Regions from separate parts of the Streptomyces sp. NBC_00659 genome, predicted to be linked through region 1. Evidence: riboswitches for the same ligand, from Rfam matches in the RefSeq annotation. Region 1 holds a riboswitch; each other region holds the start of a gene.
The links. Region 1 has a riboswitch for cyclic di-AMP ahead of OG410_RS20350 (M23 family metallopeptidase). Riboswitches for the same ligand answer to the same signal wherever they lie in the genome.
Positions count from the first base shown of each region.

Region 2: another riboswitch for cyclic di-AMP. It lies ahead of OG410_RS24410 (transglycosylase SLT domain-containing protein); the one in region 1 lies ahead of OG410_RS20350 (M23 family metallopeptidase).
Region 3: another riboswitch for cyclic di-AMP. It lies ahead of OG410_RS42510 (NlpC/P60 family protein); the one in region 1 lies ahead of OG410_RS20350 (M23 family metallopeptidase).
Region 4: another riboswitch for cyclic di-AMP. It lies ahead of OG410_RS30570 (M23 family metallopeptidase); the one in region 1 lies ahead of OG410_RS20350 (M23 family metallopeptidase).

Region 1 covers NZ_CP109031.1:4,705,535-4,710,170, reverse strand. Annotated here, with positions in the region: gene OG410_RS20365 (dihydrofolate reductase family protein) at 1-652, shown strand, start outside; tRNA gene OG410_RS20360 (tRNA-Met) at 758-831, shown strand; gene OG410_RS20355 (PP2C family protein-serine/threonine phosphatase) at 1,157-2,293, shown strand; cyclic di-AMP (ydaO/yuaA leader) riboswitch at 2,600-2,756, shown strand; gene OG410_RS20350 (M23 family metallopeptidase) at 2,768-3,802, shown strand; gene OG410_RS20345 (aldo/keto reductase) at 3,935-4,636, shown strand, end outside.
Region 2 covers NZ_CP109031.1:5,588,520-5,593,155, reverse strand. Annotated here, with positions in the region: partial or broken gene OG410_RS24415 (CocE/NonD family hydrolase) at 1-1,286, shown strand, start outside; cyclic di-AMP (ydaO/yuaA leader) riboswitch at 1,926-2,086, shown strand; gene OG410_RS24410 (transglycosylase SLT domain-containing protein) at 2,091-2,852, shown strand; gene OG410_RS24405 (HAD family hydrolase) at 3,067-3,876, opposite strand; gene fahA (fumarylacetoacetase) at 4,497-4,636, shown strand, end outside.
Region 3 covers NZ_CP109031.1:843,140-847,775, reverse strand. Annotated here, with positions in the region: gene OG410_RS03500 (hypothetical protein) at 1-53, shown strand, start outside; gene OG410_RS03495 (dienelactone hydrolase family protein) at 207-953, shown strand; gene OG410_RS03490 (hypothetical protein) at 1,097-1,465, opposite strand; cyclic di-AMP (ydaO/yuaA leader) riboswitch at 1,829-2,000, shown strand; gene OG410_RS42510 (NlpC/P60 family protein) at 2,008-3,750, shown strand; gene OG410_RS03480 (hypothetical protein) at 3,845-4,162, opposite strand; gene OG410_RS03475 (PadR family transcriptional regulator) at 4,341-4,636, shown strand, end outside.
Region 4 covers NZ_CP109031.1:6,991,601-6,996,236, forward strand. Annotated here, with positions in the region: gene OG410_RS30560 (M16 family metallopeptidase) at 1-530, shown strand, start outside; gene OG410_RS30565 (M16 family metallopeptidase) at 527-1,915, shown strand; cyclic di-AMP (ydaO/yuaA leader) riboswitch at 2,131-2,290, shown strand; gene OG410_RS30570 (M23 family metallopeptidase) at 2,303-3,070, shown strand; gene OG410_RS30575 (GntR family transcriptional regulator) at 3,267-3,959, shown strand; gene OG410_RS30580 (HPr family phosphocarrier protein) at 4,186-4,467, opposite strand.

The DNA.
Region 1 (4,636 bases):
CCAGCTCGTGCGCGAGGAACTCGCCGACGAGCTCCAGCTCGCCGTCGCCCCCCTCTTCGTCGGGCAGCCGGACGCGCCGCGGCTGTTCGGGACCGGGGAGTACCCCCGGGGCCGGATGCGGCTGGTGGAGACGCGGCCCGTCGGCGACGTCGTGCTCATCCGCTACGTCCCCACCGCGCCCGGCGCCGGCTCGCTCGCCTCCGCCGCGGACCGGCGGTGGCTGGAGCTCGCCTGTGAGCTGGCGGAGCTGTGCCCGCCCTCGAAGACCGCCTTCAGCGTGGGCGCCGTCGTGGTCGCGGCCGACGGGACCGAGCTGGCCCGGGGTCACTCCCGCGAGGGCGGCGATCCCGTCGTGCACGCCGAGGAGGCCGCCCTCGCCAAGATCGACCCGGCCGATCCCCGGCTGGCCGCCGCCACCGTCTACAGCAGCCTGGAACCGTGCGCCCACCGCGCCTCCCGGCCCGCGCCGTGCGCCCGGCTCATCCTGGACGCCGGTGTGCGACGGGTCGTCACCGCCTGGCGCGAGCCCGACACGTTCGTCAGGGACGCCGACGGGAACGGGCTCCTCGCCGCCGCGGGCGCCGAGGTCGCCGTCCTTCCCGAGTACGCGGACCGCGCCAAGGCCCCCAACCGGCATCTGGTGGCGGGGTAGAAGCCGGGGAGCAGCAGGGGAGAAGCCGGGTGCCCGCGCCGCTGGAGGGGCACGTTCAACGCGTGTGCTTCGGGTCCCGCGGATGGCGTACACTGGTTTCAACGACGCGGGGTGGAGCAGCTCGGTAGCTCGCTGGGCTCATAACCCAGAGGTCGCAGGTTCAAATCCTGTCCCCGCTACTGAAGGCCAAGGGCCGGAACTCGGATTCACGAGTTCCGGCCCTTGGTGTTTGCCCCCGCCGGTTCCGCCGACTGCTCCGGGCTCTTTTCCGGCTTCTTCCGCTTCCTTTCGGCCGCTTTCGCCTTCTTCCGGCCGTGGTTCTTCGTGCCGCTCCCGGTTCGCGCGGTTCTTCGTGCCGGTCCCGGTTCGCTCCGGCAGGCGGTGTCCTCCCCCGGTCGGGCCACACCGGTCGCCCGCCGCCCCCGTACCGGGTCTTCTGGACGGGTGGCGGGGCAGCCAGGAGGCGAGCGGCGGACCGGACGGCCCCGTGACCGGGCCGACCGGCTGTCCCGCGGTGTCCGTGGGTCCGGGAGCCTTTTGCCGCCCGGTCCGGCGGCGGTGGCGGAGCCGCGCGGGATCGTGTACGCACGCGCCTTCGTCCGGGCCCTGCCCGTGCTGTTCGTCGCCGCCGGGGTCGTCTACGACTACCTCACCCCGTCGGAATTCACCGCGACCCCCCTGTTCGCGGCCGCGCCCCTGGTCGCCGCACCCCTCTATTCGCCGCGCGGAACCGTTCTCGCCGGCGCCCTCGCCGTCGGCGCCGTGATCATCACCCACCTCGTCCTCGGCATCGTCCTTCAGGTCGACGCGGTCACCGAGGTGGTCACCGTGGCGATGGCCGCGGTCCTCGCCGTCCTCATCAACACGGTCGTCCGGCGCGGCGACGAACGGCTCGCCTCCGTCCGGGAGATCGCCGAGTTCGCGCAGCGTGCCGTGCTGCCCGAGCCCGAGGCGCGGATCGCCGGACTGGAGGTCGCGGCCCGGTACGAGGCGGCGCAGGAGGACGCGTTCATCGGCGGGGACCTGTACGCCGTGCAGGACTCCCCGCACGGCGTACGGCTGGTCGTCGGGGACGTACGGGGGAAGGGGATGACCGCGGTGGCCACGGTCGCGACGGTGGTCGGGGCGTTCCGGGAGGCGGCCGAGCAGGAGGCGACCCTGGAGGGCGTCGCGGAGCGGCTGGAGCGGGCGCTGACGCGCGCGGGCACCCGGCGCGACAGCGTCGACGCGGCCGAGGGGTTCACGACCGCGGTCCTCGCCGAGATCCCGCACGGCGAGGACGTCGTACGCGTCGTCAACCGCGGTCACCCGCCGCCCCTGCTGCTGCATCCCGACGGCACGCTTCTCACCCTTACCGCCGAGTCCTTCGCGCTGCCCCTCGGGATGAGTGAACTGGGAAGCCTGCCCGCCCCGACGGTGCGGGAGGGATTTCCGCGCGGGACGACGCTGCTGCTGCACACCGACGGACTGTCCGAGGCCCGTGACGCGCGCGGGGAGTTCTTCGATCCGGCCGTCTGGCTGGCCGGACGGGTCTTTCCCTGCCCCGACGCGCTGCTGGCCGCCCTCTTCGAGGCGGCCCGCCTGCACACGGGCGGCGCGTTGACGGACGACATGGCACTGCTCGCCGTCCGGCGCCCGTGACGGGTGTGCTCGCCGAGGGAGCCGCGCGTTGTCCGGGAGGTGTTTCACCCCCTGGGCGACGGCTTTTTCCGGGCTCGGTCACGAGCGGTGACCGGACCGTGTCCCTCCGCCTAGCACCTGACTTACTGTCAGAAAAACCCGTGTCGACACCATGAGGTCAACTCGCCCGTTTTTCATCGCTCATGACCCCAAAGTCCTGGCCAAGAGCCGTTAATGATCAGTCGGAACAGCTTGGAATTCGGTGCCTGGGTCTATTAACGTTCGATAACGCAGCGCGGTCGTCACAACCGTCACAAGAGGCGGCTCCGTGCGCACGCGCCGAATCCCGTAAGGGAACCGGGGAACCAACTCGTGGGGTGAATCGGGCGTATTCCGCCGTGGAAACACGGTGGCCGTACGCGCGTAGGAGACCTTCCTGCTCCGAACCCGTCAGCTAACCCGGTAGGCGGCAAGGAAGGAAAGGAGTGCGCCCACGTGGCGTCCAACCGGCCCGCTCAGCCAACCTCGTTCGCGCCGAACGAAACACACACCTTCGGCTACGGCAAGGACGAGGGACCCTGGGAGGAGTGGAATCCCACCGCGGATTCCGTCGCTCCCGTCCGCGGCCGGCACCGCACGGGCAAGCAGCGCGGCGGAGGACTCGCCCGCAGCTCCACGGTTCTCGGCGTCGGCGTCATAGCCGCCGTCGGTGCGGGTGGTATCGCCAGCGCCGCTCCGGGCAAGCCGCCCGTCTCGATCTCGCTGCCCGACCTGTCGTCGGTCACCGATTCGGCGAAGGCCCTGATCTCGGACGGCGGATCCAGCACTCCCAAGGGCTCCGCGACCCCGCTCACCAGCGCCGGTCTGACCACCGTCGACGAGGCCCAGGGCACCACCGACGCCGGTGAGGCGCTGCGCGACCGCATCATGCAGCAGGCCCAGGCGCAGCAGAACCAGGCCGACACCGCCACGCAGCAGGCCGCCCAGACGGCCGCCGCGAAGAAGGCCGTCGACCTCGCCGCCAAGCAGCAGAACGAAGCCGAGGCCAAGGCCGACGCCGCGAAGGAGAAGGCGGAGGAGGCGGCCAAGGCGAAGGCCGAGCAGGAGCGCCTCGCCGAACTCGCCAAGAGCTACACGCTGCCGACGTCCTCCTACACCTTGACCTCGACCTTCGGCGAGGCCGGTGCCCTGTGGTCCTCCGGCTACCACACCGGACTCGACTTCGCGGCACCCACCGGCACGCTCATCAAGGCGGTCCACAGCGGCACCATCACGGAGGCCGGCTGGGCCGGCTCGTACGGCTACCGCACGATCCTCACCCTCGACGACGGTACGGAGCTCTGGTTCTGCCACCAGTCGTCCATCAGTGCCAGCGTGGGCCAGAAGGTCGCCACCGGTGATGTCATCGGACGCGTGGGCGCGACGGGCAATGTCACCGGGGCGCACCTGCACCTCGAAGTGCACCCCGGCGGCGCCGCCACCGGCATCGACCCGATGGCGTGGCTCCAGAGCAAGGGCCTCAACCCCTGATTTCCGATCTCCGGCAGCCCTGACGTCAACCCCCCCGACGTCAGGGCTGTCGGTCGTCCGGGCGCGGGCGACGGCCCGCCGGCCCAGGTGATTGCGGAATACATCCATCCGGGACGGGTGTTGAACCCGTACATGACTTCTCTTCGCAAGCTCGGTTCGTCCGACCTCGAGGTCTTCCCGCTCTCCCTCGGGGGCAACGTCTTCGGCTGGACGGCCGACGAGACCCGGTCCTTCGCCGTGCTCGACGCCTACGCGGCCGCCGGAGGCAACTTCCTCGACACGGCCGACTCGTACTCCGCCTGGATCGAGGGCAACGAGGGCGGCGAGTCCGAGACCATCATCGGCAAGTGGCTGAGGACCCGCGGCAACCGCGAGGACATCGTGGTCGCCACCAAGGTCAGCCAGCACCCCGCGTACCCGGGTCTGTCCGGCGCCAACATCAAGGCCGCGGCCGACGCGTCGCTGCGCCGCCTGGGCACCGACCACATCGACCTCTACTACACGCACTTCGACAAGCCGGACGTGCCGGTCGAAGAGATCATCGGCGCCCTCGACGAGCTGGTGACGGCCGGCAAGGTGCGGCACATCGCCGCCTCCAACATCTCTCCGGAGCGGCTGCGGGAGTCCCTGGAGTTCTCCGACCGCGAGGGCCTCGCGCGGTATGTCGCGCTCCAGCCGCACTACAACCTCGTCTCGCGCGACACCTACGAGGGCTCCCTGCTGGAGGTCGCCTCCCGGGCCGGTCTGGCCGCCGTCCCGTACTTCGCGCTCGCCTCCGGTTTCCTCACCGGCAAGTACCGCCCCGGTACGACGGTCGACTCGGCCCGGGCCGCG
Region 2 (4,636 bases), 880 kb from region 1:
TCGCGGTCGGCGGCCGGCACGACCCGCATCGCGACACGGTGCTGCGCCTGGTGCGGAACCTGCCGCCGGATCGCGTACACGGCCTCATCGGCCCCTGGTCCCGCCAGTACCCGGACCGGGGCCTGCCGCCGGGACCGGCGATCGGCTTCCTCCAGGAGACGCTGCGCTGGTGGGACCACTGGCTCAGGGACAAGGAGACGGACGCGCTCTCCGTCCCCCTTCTGCGCTCGTACGTGATGGACGCGCACCCTCCGGCGACGGTGTACGCGCGGATCCCCGGCCGCTGAGTGGGTGACCCGGCCTGGCCCTCACCCTCGGTGACCCCGGTCGCGTACGCGCTCCAGGGCGCCCCGCTTCCGGTCCGCTCCCCGCAGCACACGGGGGTCGAAGCGGGCCGGCTGTTCCCTTCCGGCGACGACGCCGACCTGCCGCCGGACCAGCGGGAGGAGGACGCCCGCTCGGCGTGCTTCGAGTTCGAGGTGCCGGAGGAGACCTGGGTACCGGGCCGCCCCCGGGTCAATCTGCGGCTGACGTCCGCGTCACCCAGGGGCCAGGTGATCGCCCGGCTGCGCGACGTGGCCCCGGACGGAGCGTCCACGCTCGTCACCCGGGGCACCCTGAACCTCTCGGCACGCCGGGGCCCCGACCGGGCGGTCCCCTGGGAACCGGGCACCACGGAGAACGTGGTGTTCGACCTGAACGCCATCGGCTACGCGTTCCCGGCGGGCCACCGGATCCGGCTGGGCGTCTCCTCCGCGTACTGGCCCTGGATCTGGCCCCAGCCGGGCTCGGAAGCGGGTTTCACCCTGGAGCCGATCGGCAGCGTCCTGGAACTCCCGGTACGGGCAACGGAGTCGGACCCCTCGGTCGCCTTCGAGGAACCGGAGCAGTTCGCGCCCCTCGGCGTGACCGTCTCGGCGACCCTGGACGAGCCCCGCCCCCGGCGTCTGGTCCTGCGCGACGTGGCCGCGGAGACCTGGCGCCTCTAGGTGGACCCGGGGCGCGGCGGCACCCGCGTGTACCCCGACGGCCTCGAATGCACGGAGGAGGCCCGGGAGACGTACACGATCGACACCTCGGACCCGCTGTCCGCCCGCGCCCACTCGGCCTGGTCGATCCGGCTGCACCGCCCGGACCTGCCGTGGGACGCCCGCGTCGAGACGGTCTCCGCCATCACCTGCGACGCACAGGACTTCGTCACGACCGACGAACTCGTCCGCAAGGATGGCGACGAGGTCGTCTTCCACCGGACCTGGGAGAAGCGCATCCCGCGCACAGCCGGCTGACTGGGCCCGCCGGCACGGGAGTTCACCCCCTCGGACCGCTACGCATCCACACGTGCCCCGGGCCCGGGCCGACGTGACGCGCCCACGGCGCGGGCCCCGGCACATCGCCGCGCGCCGGACGGCGGCAGGACACTCTCGCGCCGAACACCGGTGACGCGAGGCGCACTTCACCGCCCGCCGGCCCGGGTCCAGACCGCGTCTGGGCGACTTCGGCTTACCTCTGGGCGGCTTCGGCTCGCGTGCGGGCCGCGCTCCCGCCGCCGGGCGGCCGCGTTCCCCGCGATGTGTCCCGCGCCACAATTCCCGCCGCACCAGGGGCCACTCGGCACCCAGCGAAGGGCTCGGCGGCGGCTCCCACCGCAAGCGCAATGCCCGAATTACCCCTCATGCCGCCTTGATGCTCTTTGGTCTCGTGAGTTGAGTCACCGGCGAACCGGACTTCCGCGACACACCCTTCCCGGACCAACCCGTTCACCAAAGGCAAGTTGAGGATCCAATTCCGGCGCAATCGGACTTTTTACCCGCGCATTAACCAGGAGAAAGCGATCTTCACGGTCAAATCTCATCTTGTTTCGGACATGTGCTCTCGCATACGTTCTGGTCGACCCCGGGCGGATCGCCGAATCCTGCCGCCGCCCGGCAACCCATCGACCCACGCACGGCAGGAGCGGGGGAACCACAGGTAAGCCGCCGATCCGGGCACACCGGACCGGCTTGGGGTGAAGCCGCGCCCACAGCGCGGCCGGGCATCTCCCGCCCGAACCCGACAGCTCACCTCGCAGGCGTCGGAGAGGACATTTCGTCATGCCCGTACGTGCCAAGCACCGCCGCAAGAAGACCAACGTCATCACCCGGGGCATGATCGCCGCCGGAACGGGCGGCATCGCCCTCGCACTCCCGCTCGTGAGCGCCACCGGCGCCAGCGCCGCCACCCCGGCGCAGGCCCCGCAGGCCGCCCACACCGCGGTGGTCCCCAACGTGCAGCTCGTCACCTACAAGGTGGTCGCCGGCGACACGCTCTCCAAGGTGGCGCAGAAGTACCCCAAGAGCGGCGGCTGGAAGAAGCTGTACGCGGCGAACCGCGCGGTCATCGGTGACAACCCCGCCCACCTCCGTCCGGGCCTGAAGCTGACCGTGGGCACGAAGACGCTGAAGTCGACGACCGTCCGCACCACGGCGAAGGCGACCGCCGCCGTCGCCAAGTCCAAGGCGACCACCGTCACCCAGGCCGCCGCCAAGACGTACTCCAACAACCTCGACGGCTGGATCAAGGAATCCCTGGACGTCATGGCCAAGGCCGGCATCCCGGGCAGCTACGACGGCATCCACCGCAACGTGATGCGCGAGTCCTCCGGCAACCCCAACGCCATCAACAACTGGGACTCCAACGCCGCCGCGGGCATCCCCTCCAAGGGCCTGCTCCAGGTGATCGACCCCACGTTCCAGGCGTACCACGTGGCCGGCACGTCGTGGAACATCTACGACCCGGTCGCCAACATCACCGCGGCCTGCAACTACGCGGCCGACAAGTACGGCTCGATGGACAACGTCAACGGCGCCTACTGATCGCACCCCGCACCCCGTCTTCCTCCGCACCCGCCGACGGCGCCTTCCCGGCCCGTCGGCGGGTGCGTTGCGGTCCCGTCGGCCGGTGTGCGTCCGTGGGCGCGGCGGCGGGTGCGCTCCGAACGGCTCGGCGGGTGTGCGTTCGCGGGTGCGCCGGGCAGGCGTGTCCGCGGGTGTGCGTTTGCGGGTGCGCCGGGCGGGGGCGCCGACGCCGCTAGAAGCCGAAGAGGCGCTCCAGCACGACAGCGATCCCGTCGTCCTCGTTCGACAGGGTGATTTCGTCGGCCACCGCCTTCAGTTCCGGATGGGCGTTGGCCATCGCCACACCTCGGGCCGCCCAGTCGAACATCGGGATGTCATTGGGCATGTCACCGAAGGCGAGCGTCGCGTCCGGGGTGAGCCCGAGGTGCGCCGCGGCGAGAGCCAGGCCCGTCGCCTTGGTCACCCCGCATGGCTGGAGTTCGACGGTGCCGGGTCCGGACATGGTGACCGTCGCCAGCGAACCGACCACTCCCCGTGCCGCCGACGCCAACTCGTCATCGGACAAGGAGGGGTGACGGAGCAACACCTTGCTGATCGGCTCCGCCCAGAGGTCGTCCCGGCGCGGCACCCGCACCGCCGGCAGAGTCGGATGCGGCATGACATAGCCCGGCTCGATGAGCGTCAGCCCGTCCACGCCGTCCTGGTCGACCGCCGCGTACAGCAGCCCGACCTCCGCCTCGATCTTGCCGAGCGCCGTCTCCGCCAGTTCCCTGTCCAGGGTCACCGACCACAGCATGCGGTCCGCGCCGGCGTCGTACAGCTGCGCCCCCTGCCCGCACACCGCCAGTCCCTCGCCGCCGAGTTCGTCGAGAAGCGGTCGCACGCGCGGTGCGGGTCGGCCCGTGACCACGAGATGCCGGGCACCTGCCCGGATCACCTTCGCCAACGCGGCACGTGACCGGTCGGAGAGTGTGTCGTCGCCGCGCAGCAGCGTTCCGTCCAGGTCAGTGGCGATGAGTGAATATGCAGTCGGAGCGGCCATGATCCGAAGAATACGGATCGAACGACTCATCGGCCCGGCCTGAACCGGACGACGTCCGGTATCCCGTCAGCATCGCCGTTCACCGCACGGTGGTAAGCGCGTTGCGACCGCTTCGGATCACCCACGCTCCACTTCCGTCCACACCGACTTTCCCGCACACGACCGACCACAACTCCCCAACACCCCCTGGGCAAAGGCCAACTCACCGACAGGCCGCCTCGGCCGCCGTGCCGCACCACGCCGGCCATCGGGACCGGGCATCGACAAGTCTGTTGACGGGCACGCCCGTTGGGCCGGGCAGAGACGAACTCCTCCCGCCTCGGGAAGTGCGCCACGAAACCGTACGAGACAGCCGCGGACAGCCGCAGGCAGCCTCGGGCAGCCGTGAGCAGGTCCATGAAACGCGGCCACGGAACCGAGAAGCGGCACCCGTCACCCGGCTTCGGCGCACCCGCCGCCCAGCGACCTACGGCTCCACGCGGGACCAATACGGACATTGCAAACCCTTTAGGCCCTGCCGCAGCGGGGACACTCCCCCGTAACGTGTGCCCGACCACATGAAACGCGTGGAACGCATGGATCACATGGCGAGTACGAATCCGAAAGCGAGGCACCAACCGATGCCCCCCTTCGATGTCCCCGAGGGCGACCCCTTCGGCCCGCACAACCTGCCGTACGGCGTGTTCTCCCTGAGCGTCCCGGCCGGCGACCCCGAGCGGCGCGTCGGCGTACGGCTCGGCGACCACGTGCTCGACGCGGG
Region 3 (4,636 bases), 3.9 Mb from region 1:
TCTACCAGGAGTGGCGCGACGGCTACCGCGCGCGGCCCGAGGACACGGGCTGAACCCACGGCTTGGTCGGCTACGGATGAAGGGGTGGTAGGTGGCCGGTGGTAGGTGGTCGGCGACCAGTGGCCGCCGGCCTCCGGCCGGTGAGACGATCCCTCCTCACGGTCCGGTGCGAGGCGTGCGGGAGCGTCGCGAGGAGGAGAGGTGTCATGCGAGGTTCTGCGCGGATGTCCGCCGATGATGTGTCCCGGTCCCGGGCGGGCGGCGCCCCCGTGGCGCTGCGGCCGAGTCATGTCGTCCGTCCGGACGCGGGTCCCGCGCGTGCCGCCGTACTGATCCTTCACGGTGGAACCGTCGACAGCAAGGACCCGTTGCGGCCGTGGAATGCGGCACGCGCCCGGATGCGGCCGTTCGTGCGCTCCGTGACGCGGGCCCTGCCGGACGGGAACGCGTTCGTCGGGCAGGTGCGCTACCGCTACCGGGGGTGGAACGGCGTGGACGCCGACCCCGTCGCCGACGTTCTGCGGGCACTGGACGAACTCGCCGCTCTGGTGGGGGAGGTGCCCGTCGTGCTCGTGGGCCATTCGATGGGCGGGCGCGCCGCCCTGCGGGCCGCGGCCGCGCCCCAGGTCCGGGCCGTGGTGGCGCTGGCGCCCTGGTGCCCGGAGGGTGAGCCGGTGGCCCACCTCCGGGGCAAACGCGTCATCGTGCTGCACGGCGACCGGGACCGGGTCACCGACCCCGCGGAGTCGTTCGCCCTCGTCCGCCGGGCCGCGGAGGCGGGATCCTCCGCGAGCGCCGTGCGGGTCGAGGGCGGTGACCACGCCATGCTCCGGCGCGCGGGGACCTGGCACAGGGCCACGGGTGCGACGGTCGCCGATCTGGTGACCCGGATCGGCGCTGGGCTCGACCCGTTCCCCGCCGAACGGCCGGGCTGCGAACCCGGCGTCCTTTAACAGCCCGTCGGGACGAGCTGCTCCATCGGCCGCCCGGGACCTGCCGGCCGATGGAGCAGACGGTCACCGGTCGGCGTTCGACGGTCGTCGGCCGCCAGGTGTGTCCGGCCGGTCCTCGGCCTCCGGTCGCGTTCGGCCGGCCGTCAGGGGCCGCGTGTGTCGAGCCGGTCGTCGGGATCCGGGGTGGGGGCGAAGGGGCGTCGGGCGCCGGACGACGGCCGTGCGGTGGACGCGGGAAGCGGGGCGCCCGTCGACGGATCCCAGCTGAGGATCCACTCGAAGTCGCGTTGCAGCCGACGGGCCTCGCTTCGCACGAGCGTCGGTATGTCGCCGCGTTCGGAGATCAGTTGGGCATAGATCGGCGCATCGTGCACGTGGGGATCCTCGACTCGCTCTCGTGGTCTGACGTGCCTCGAAGGTACGGCCGGCACGTTGCCGCAGTGGTCATCCGGCCAGCTCGGCCAGAACTGGTCAAGGTGTGACCAGTGGGTGCCGTCGATGTCGAACGACATGCCAGGGAACGTCAGTTCTGTGCACGCTTTCGACACATCCGGGGCGGCTGGGCGGGTGACCGGCGGACCTGGACGGGCCGGCCCCGTGCGGGTCGGCCGGCAATCGAGGTGGAGCGGGGCGGTCCGGCCGAGCGGGGGTCCGGGGCGGGGCCGGGACGGTCATCGGGCCCCGACTGCCCAACGTCCTTGCTCAGCGGCCTTTTCGAGCACGGCCCGTGTCCTCACCGTCGCGCTGCGAGGTGATGCGATGAAGGTCACGAAAATGTATCGGACATCTGGGACGTGGATCTTCACATCGGGTGCACAACATGGCTAAGTTGGCGACCGGGCCGCCCGACTCCCTCCGGCGGAGCTCGCCGGGCGGCGCGGCCTCCGCCGAATCCTGCCTGTCCTCGTGGCAGCTGGAGCCGGGGACCCACCGAACTTGGGGTGAATCGGCCAACTGCCTTACGGGGCAGGGGTCGTAGGGCATACCTTCCGGAATCGTCCGCCCGAACCCGACAGCTAACCCGGTAGGCGGACGACGGAAGGAGCACCACTCCATGGCGCCGGAACGCACCCCGCCCAGCGGCGAAGAAGTCGCCCGACGGCTCTCGTCCCTCTACGACCAGGCGGAACTCGCCACCGGTAAATTCAACGGGACCCGCGCCTCGGCGAACTCCACCCGCAGGCCGATTCGACGGGGCGCCGGTCAGGGGGGCGGGGGTTCCGATCCCGCCCAGGACGATCTGATGCGGCAGCTGTACGACGGGGCACGCTCCCGGTACGGACCCTCGGCTCCGGCCACCCTTCCGGCCGACAGGCAGTCGGAGCGTGGCGGCGAGAGCGCCCGTCCGAGGGAGGGTGCGAAGGGCCCCAAGGGGTCCGCGGGGGAGCTTCCGACGGTGTATCAGCTGGAGCAGATCGTCCGGCCTGTCGCCGAGTTGACGGCGGCACCGATGCGCGAGCTGACCGCCGGTCCGGCTTCGGAGCCGGCCGCGCGCCCCGTCCTGGAGCTGACCGCGGGTCCGGCGGCCGGTTCCGCCCCGGCACCGGGAGCCGAGGCCGCGGGCCGTGCGGCGCTTCCCGCGGGGTCCGCTCCGGAGGCCGCCTCACAGAAGCCGTCGCTGCACGTCAAGAAGCAGACCGCCCGGCGCAAGCTCGCCGCCGCACAGGAGCTGATGGCACGGCACGCGGCACGGCAGAGCATGCCCGTCGCGCAGGCCCCGGCGATCGAGTACAGGCCGGTGGAGGAACCCCGGCTCCCGTCCTTTGCGTCGGTGGGTCAGACGGGTTCGTTCCCGTCGGTGGGTCAGACGGGCTCCTTCCCGTCGGTGGGTCAGACGGGCTCCTTCCCGTCGGTGGGTCAGACGGGCTCCTTCCCGACGGTCGGCCAGACCGGCACGTTCCCCTCGGTCGGTCAGGCACCCGTGTTCCAGCCGGCGCCCCAGCCCGCCCCGTACGAGCCCACGCCCCAGCCCGCGGCACCTCGGCAGGCGCCCATGCCCACGGTCTTCGACACGGGCTCCATGCCCGGGGCGTACGAGGCGGCGCCCCCGGCCGGCGAGTACAAGTCGGTCCTCCTGCCCCTCGGGTACGAGCCGCCGCCCCCGCCCTCCGAGTACAAGTCGGTGCTCCTGCCCCTCGCGTACGAGACGGCGGCCCGTCCCAGCGCGTACCAGCCGGCTCCGATGCCCCCGGTGAGTGAGCCGGTGCCTCAGCCTCCGGTGTACGAGCCGGCGCCGGCTCCCGCCGCGTATCAGCCGGCCCCCGTGCCCCCGGCGAACCAGCCGGCGCCCCCGCCGGCCGACGACGCCTGGCGGCAGGCGTTGTGGACGGCCGGCAATCAGCAGGCCTGGCCCGCCGCTCCCGGAGCCGTCGACACGAACCCCGGGTTCAGTATCGACAGTCTCGTCGCGCCCGCCGCCCCGCCGGTCGTCGGGCCCGACAGCAGGGCCGCGGAGGCGGTCGCCTTCGCCCGCGCTCAGGTCGGCAGACCCTGCGTGTGGGGAGCGTCCGGACCCGGTTCGTACGACCCCTCCGGGCTCACACAGGCGTCCTGGAAGAGCGCCGGGGTCATGCTTCCCCGTGCGACACAGGACCAGGCACAGGTCGGCCCGGCGGTCGCCCTCGGCGCCATGCAGCCGGGTGACCTGGTCTTCTTCCACGCCAACGTGAGTCACGTCGGCCTCTACGTGGGTGACGGCATGATGGTCCACGCCCCGAGTCCCGGAGCGCGGATCACCGAGGAGTCGGTCGAATACGCCGGACAGGCGGCCATCCACAGCGTCGTACGCCCGGTCTGAGATCCGGCCCGGCTCAGGGGCGTACCGCCGTCCGGGGTGTACCGGCCGCTCGTGGAGTGCCGTCGTCCGCGAGGGCGGGCGCGGCGGCGCGCCGTCAGAACTCGCTGTCGATCCCCGTGACGGCGGCAGGCCCCAGCGGGGCGTCGTCGGGGGACAGGCCGCTGTCCAGGAGTGCGCCGGAGACGAGCCGCACGGCTTCGGCCTCGGCGCTTCTCCGGTCCGCCGCCTCGACCTCGAGCCGGACGGAGAACCTGTGGTCCTCGTCGACGGTCAGCAGGCTCAGTTCCTCGCTCTCGCCCAGGTCCGTGTTCTGCGGGTCCTGGGGGCGAAGCCTGCGCTCCACGTCGGCGCGGGAGGCGTCCGACAGGCCGTGGACGAATGTCCCGGGAACGGTGATGACGTAGGTGGTCACAGGAGCTCCTAGTGCGGCCGGCGCGGGGGCCTGAAGTGCGGTCGGTTGCGTGATCGCCCGTATACCCCGCATTGTGCCGGGCACCCGGATCTTCTTCGCGTCGGGCGGAGCCGGCGGTGCGGTGGGCGTGCCCGGCGGTGCCTGCCGCCCGGTGATCGTGTGGCGATACGGTCGCCCCATGGCTGACGCTCGGTTGACCACCGCCTCGTATCTCGTCCTCGGCATCATCGAGAAGCTGGGCGAGGCCAGCGCGTACGACGTGAAAGGGGAGGCGGCGCGGACGGTCGCGCCCTTCTGGTCGGTGCCGCACGCGCAGGTGTACGCGCAGTGCGACCGTCTCCTCGACGCCGGGATGCTCTCCCAGGTGCGGCAGGAGAGCGGCCGCAACCGCAGGGTGCTGACGCTGACGGACCAGGGCAGGGCTGCCCTGAGGGGCTGGCTCGACGACCCCGCGTTCGTCCCGGTGGAGGCTCG
Region 4 (4,636 bases), 2.3 Mb from region 1:
ACGCGGCCGACCTGGCGCTCACCGTCCTCGGCGGCGGCGAGTCCTCCCGGCTCTACAACCGGCTCGTACGCCGTGACCGCACAGCCGTCGCGGCCGGGTTCGGCCTGCTGCGGCTCTCCGGAGCACCCTCCCTGGGATGGCTGGACGTGAAGACGTCCGGCGACGTCGAGGTCCCGGTCATCGAGGCCGCCGTCGACGAGGAGCTCGCCCGGTTCGCCGAGGAGGGCCCCACGGCCGGTGAGATGGAGCGCGCCCAGGCCCAGTTGGAGCGCGAATGGCTCGACCGGCTCGGCACCGTGGCGGGCCGCGCCGACGAACTGTGCCGGTACGCCGTCCTGTTCGGCGACCCGCAGCTCGCCCTGACCGCCGTGCAGCGCGTTCTCGACGTCACGGCGGATGAGGTCCGGGAGGCCGCCAAGGCTCGCCTGCGCCCCGACAACCGCGCGGTGCTCGTCTACGAGCCGACCACCGCCGAAGCAGCCGACGCGGCTGACTCCGCCGACGAGACCGACGAGGAGGCGGCGAAGTGACCGAGCTCGCCACCATGGACTTCCACCCGCAGCCCCAGGCCGGCCAGCCGAAGCCGTGGGCGTTCCCCGCCCCCGAGCGGGGCACCCTGGACAACGGTCTGACCGTGCTGCGCTGCCATCGCCCCGGCCAGCAGGTCGTGGCCGTCGAGGTGAACCTCGACGCGCCGCTGGACGCCGAGCCGACGGGCCTGGACGGCATCGCCACGATCATGGCGCGCGCCTTCTCCGAGGGCACCGACAAGCACTCGGCCGAGGACTTCGCCGCCGAACTGGAGCGCTGCGGCGCCACGCTCGACGCGCACGCCGACCACCCCGGTGTGCGCCTGTCCCTCGAAGTGCCCGTCTCGCGCCTGGCCAAGGCCCTCGGCCTGCTCGCCGACGCGCTGCGGGCCCCCGCGTTCGCGGACAGCGAGGTCGAGCGGCTGGTGACCAACCGGCTGGACGAGATCCCGCACGAGACGGCCAATCCCGCCCGCCGTGCCGCCAAGGAGCTCTCCAAGGAGCTGTTCCCGGCGAGCGCGCGCATGGCGCGCCCGCGGCAGGGCACCGAGGAGACCGTCCAGAACATCGACTCGTCGGCCGTTCGCGCGTTCTACGAGAGGCACGTGCGCCCCGTCACGGCCACCGCCGTCGTCGTCGGTGACCTGACCGGTGTCGATCTCGACGAACTGCTCGCCGACACGCTCGGTTCCTGGACCGGCTCGGCCGCCCAGCCGCGCCCCGTGCCGCCGGTGAGCGCCGACGACACCGGCCGTGTGGTCATCGTCGACCGCCCCGGCGCCGTCCAGACGCAGCTGCTCATCGGCCGGGTCGGCGCCGACCGGCACGACCGCGTGTGGCCCGCGCAGGTCCTCGGCACCTACTGCCTCGGCGGCACCCTCACCTCGCGCCTGGACCGCGTCCTGCGCGAGGAGAAGGGCTACACCTACGGCGTGCGGGCGTTCGGACAGGTCCTGCGCTCCGCGCCGGACGGCACGGGCGCCGCGATGCTCGCCATCAGCGGCTCGATCGACACCCCCAACACCGGTCCTGCGCTCGACGACCTGTGGACGGTGCTGCGGACCCTCGCGGCCGAGGGCCTGACCGACGCGGAGCGCGACGTCGCCGTGCAGAACCTGGTGGGCGTCGCGCCCCTCAAGTTCGAGACGGCCGCGGCGGTCGCGAGCACGCTCGCGGACCAGGTCGAGCAGCACCTGCCGGACGACTATCAGGCGACGCTCTACCGGCAACTGGCCGCCACCGGCACCGTGGAGGCCACCGCGGCGGCCGTAAGCGCCTTCCCGACGGACCGTCTGGTGACCGTCCTGGTGGGCGACGCGGCGCAGATCGCGGAGCCGGTCAGGGCCCTCGGAATCGGTGAAGTCACCGTGGTGGCCGCCGAGTAGAGCCCGAGCGACGCGGGAGGGCCCTGACGGCTGAAGAGCCGTCAGGGCCCTCCTTTTTCCGGAAGCCGCTCCCAAGATGTCCGTATTCGTATGACGGTCACCCTTCTGCCCTGTGGGATGCGTTACAAAAATCGTGATCCGTTTGTTGTTCGAAAGTTGCCCCGCTTAGCGTCAGTGCGGCTGTTCGTCACGCAGTGCGCCGCGCCCGCGGCACCGGACAGTCATCGCCGAGTCCCCCATGACGCGAGTCAGGGGAGCCGGGGACCCACACGTAGTCCCTGGGGTGAATCGGACGCCCTCTCCGGAGGGGGCCCGTAGGAGACCTTCCTGCTCCGAACCCGTCAGCTAACCCGGTAGGCGAGAGGGAAGGAAAGGATCAGCCCCTACATGGCGTTCACCTGTGGCACCGGCAAGCACCGTCGTACGAGCCGCGTGCACAGCACGACCACCACGACCGCCGTCGGGGTCGCGGCGCTCACCACCACCGGTGTCATCGGAACCCTGGCCGCCCCCGCGTTCGCCGCGGAAGCCTCCGTCGAGCAGACCGGACTGACCCAGACCGTCACCCTCAACGACACGGTCGCCGACCAGATCGACGCCCAGGCCTTCGCGCAGCTGCGCGCCGCCGACGAGGCCGCCGCGCGCAAGCAGGCCGAGCAGACCGCGCGCAAGCAGGCCGCGGAGCAGGCACAGAAGCTGCGCGAGACCAAGGAGCGCGCCGCCCGCGAGGCCGAGCGCAAGCGCCTGAACACGTTCGTCATGCCGATCGCCGGTTCGTACGTCTCCACCGGCTACCAGGCCAGCAGCAGCCTCTGGTCCTCCGGCAGCCACACCGGCGTCGACTTCCACGCCGCGTCCGGCACCTCGGTCCACGCCGTCGGCTCCGGCACGGTCGTCACGGCCGGCTGGGGCGGCGCCTACGGCAATCAAGTCGTGATCAAGATGCACGACGGCACGTACACCATGTACGGCCACCTCTCGTCCATCGGTGTGTCCGTGGGGCAGACGGTCACTCCGGGGCAGCAGATCGCTCTGTCGGGGGACACCGGCAACACCACCGGTCCGCACCTTCACTTCGAGGCCCGTACGACCGCCGAGTACGGATCGGACATGGACCCGGTCGCGTACCTGCGCTCGCACGGCGTCAACGTCTGACGACCGCTTCGCGGCTTCTTCACCGCTTTCGATGCCCCGGCTCACCGAGCCGGGGCATCGTCGTTTCCGGATGCCGTCTGTCCAAAAAATATCCATGGATTCAGGCCTGCCATCGGAAATTCAGGCTTCCTGCAATAGAGTCACTGAACAAGCGTCAATCGACGGCGTTTCACGGGGATTAAAGCGGAGGTCGGTCATGCGTATTCCGGCGCACTCGGTGTGCACGGCGATCCGTGACGACATCGTCGCGGGTGTCTACGAGCGCGGCGGCCGTCTCACCGAGGAACTGCTCGCACGCCGATACGGCGTCTCGCGCGTCCCCGTGCGCGAGGCCCTGCGCACGCTGGAGGCCGAGGGGTTCGTGGTCACCCGCCGGCACGCGGGCGCGTGTGTCGCGGAGCCTTCCGAGCTGGAGGCCGCGGACCTCCTGGAGATGCGCATGCTGCTGGAACCGCTGGGTGCCGCGAGGGCCGCGCAGCGGCGCACGGAGGCCCACCTGAAGGTGCTGCGGGGTCTGGTCAGGCTGGGGCAGGAGCGCTCCAGGCGAGGCCACAGCGAGGATCTGCGCTCTTTGGGCGGCTGGTTCCACGAGACGCTCGCGCAGGCGTCCGGCAGCCCCGCGCTCACCTCGACGCTCGCCCAGCTGCGTCACAAGATCGCCTGGATGTACTCGGTGGAGGCGCCGGCCGACCCCGCGGAGTCCTGGGCGGAACACGGCGGCATCGTGGACGCGGTCGCCCGCGGGGACAGTGAGCGGGCCCGCGCGATCACGGCCCTGCACACCGAGCGCGCCACGGCCGCGCACCGGCTCCGATTTCCCGGCGGCGACCGGCCGGACCGTGTGAGAAGTTCGCAACATCCCGTAAACATGACGGGCCCGCGTCATTAACACGGGCGCCGTATACAAAGAGGGATATTCGGCAGGGGCTCATTTCTGATGCCCTTTTATGCGTGTGTCCGGAATTTCGGCGCACGCCATTCCCGTGGTCATGGCGCGAGGTCGTACGTGGCATGTGGGGAATTCCGAGCGAGGGTACGGAAAAACGGCCGAGCCGCGCCACCCGGCGAAGGGGGGCGCGGCTCGGCCGTGTGTGTCCGGGTGCCTCGTGGGCGGCTCAGACGGTCTCGGGGAGCTCGTCGAGTCCCTCGGCGACCAGCTTCGCCAGGCGGTCGAGAGCGGCATCCGCGCCCTCGGAGTCCGACGTGAGGACGATCTCCTCGCCGCCCTGGGCACCCAGGCCGAGGACCGCGAGCATGGAGGCCGCGTTGACGGGGTCCCCGTCGACCTTGGCGATCGTCACGGGGATGCCGGAGGCCGTGGCGGCCCGGACGAAGATGGAGGCGGGGCGGGCGTGGAGGCCCTCGGTCCAGCCGACGTTGACGCGGCGCTCAGCCATGTGATGCTGCCCTTCGGGTGTTCAAGGTTGTCTAGACCATTCTTTCATATCGCGAGGCGTGCCCGGACGGTCCCGGATCTCACCCGCCGCGGTGTCGGCCGAGGACCCGCTCCGACGCCCGTCACCCTCAGACTGCCTCGCGCCGTTGTCGTACGCGAGCCGTACTCTG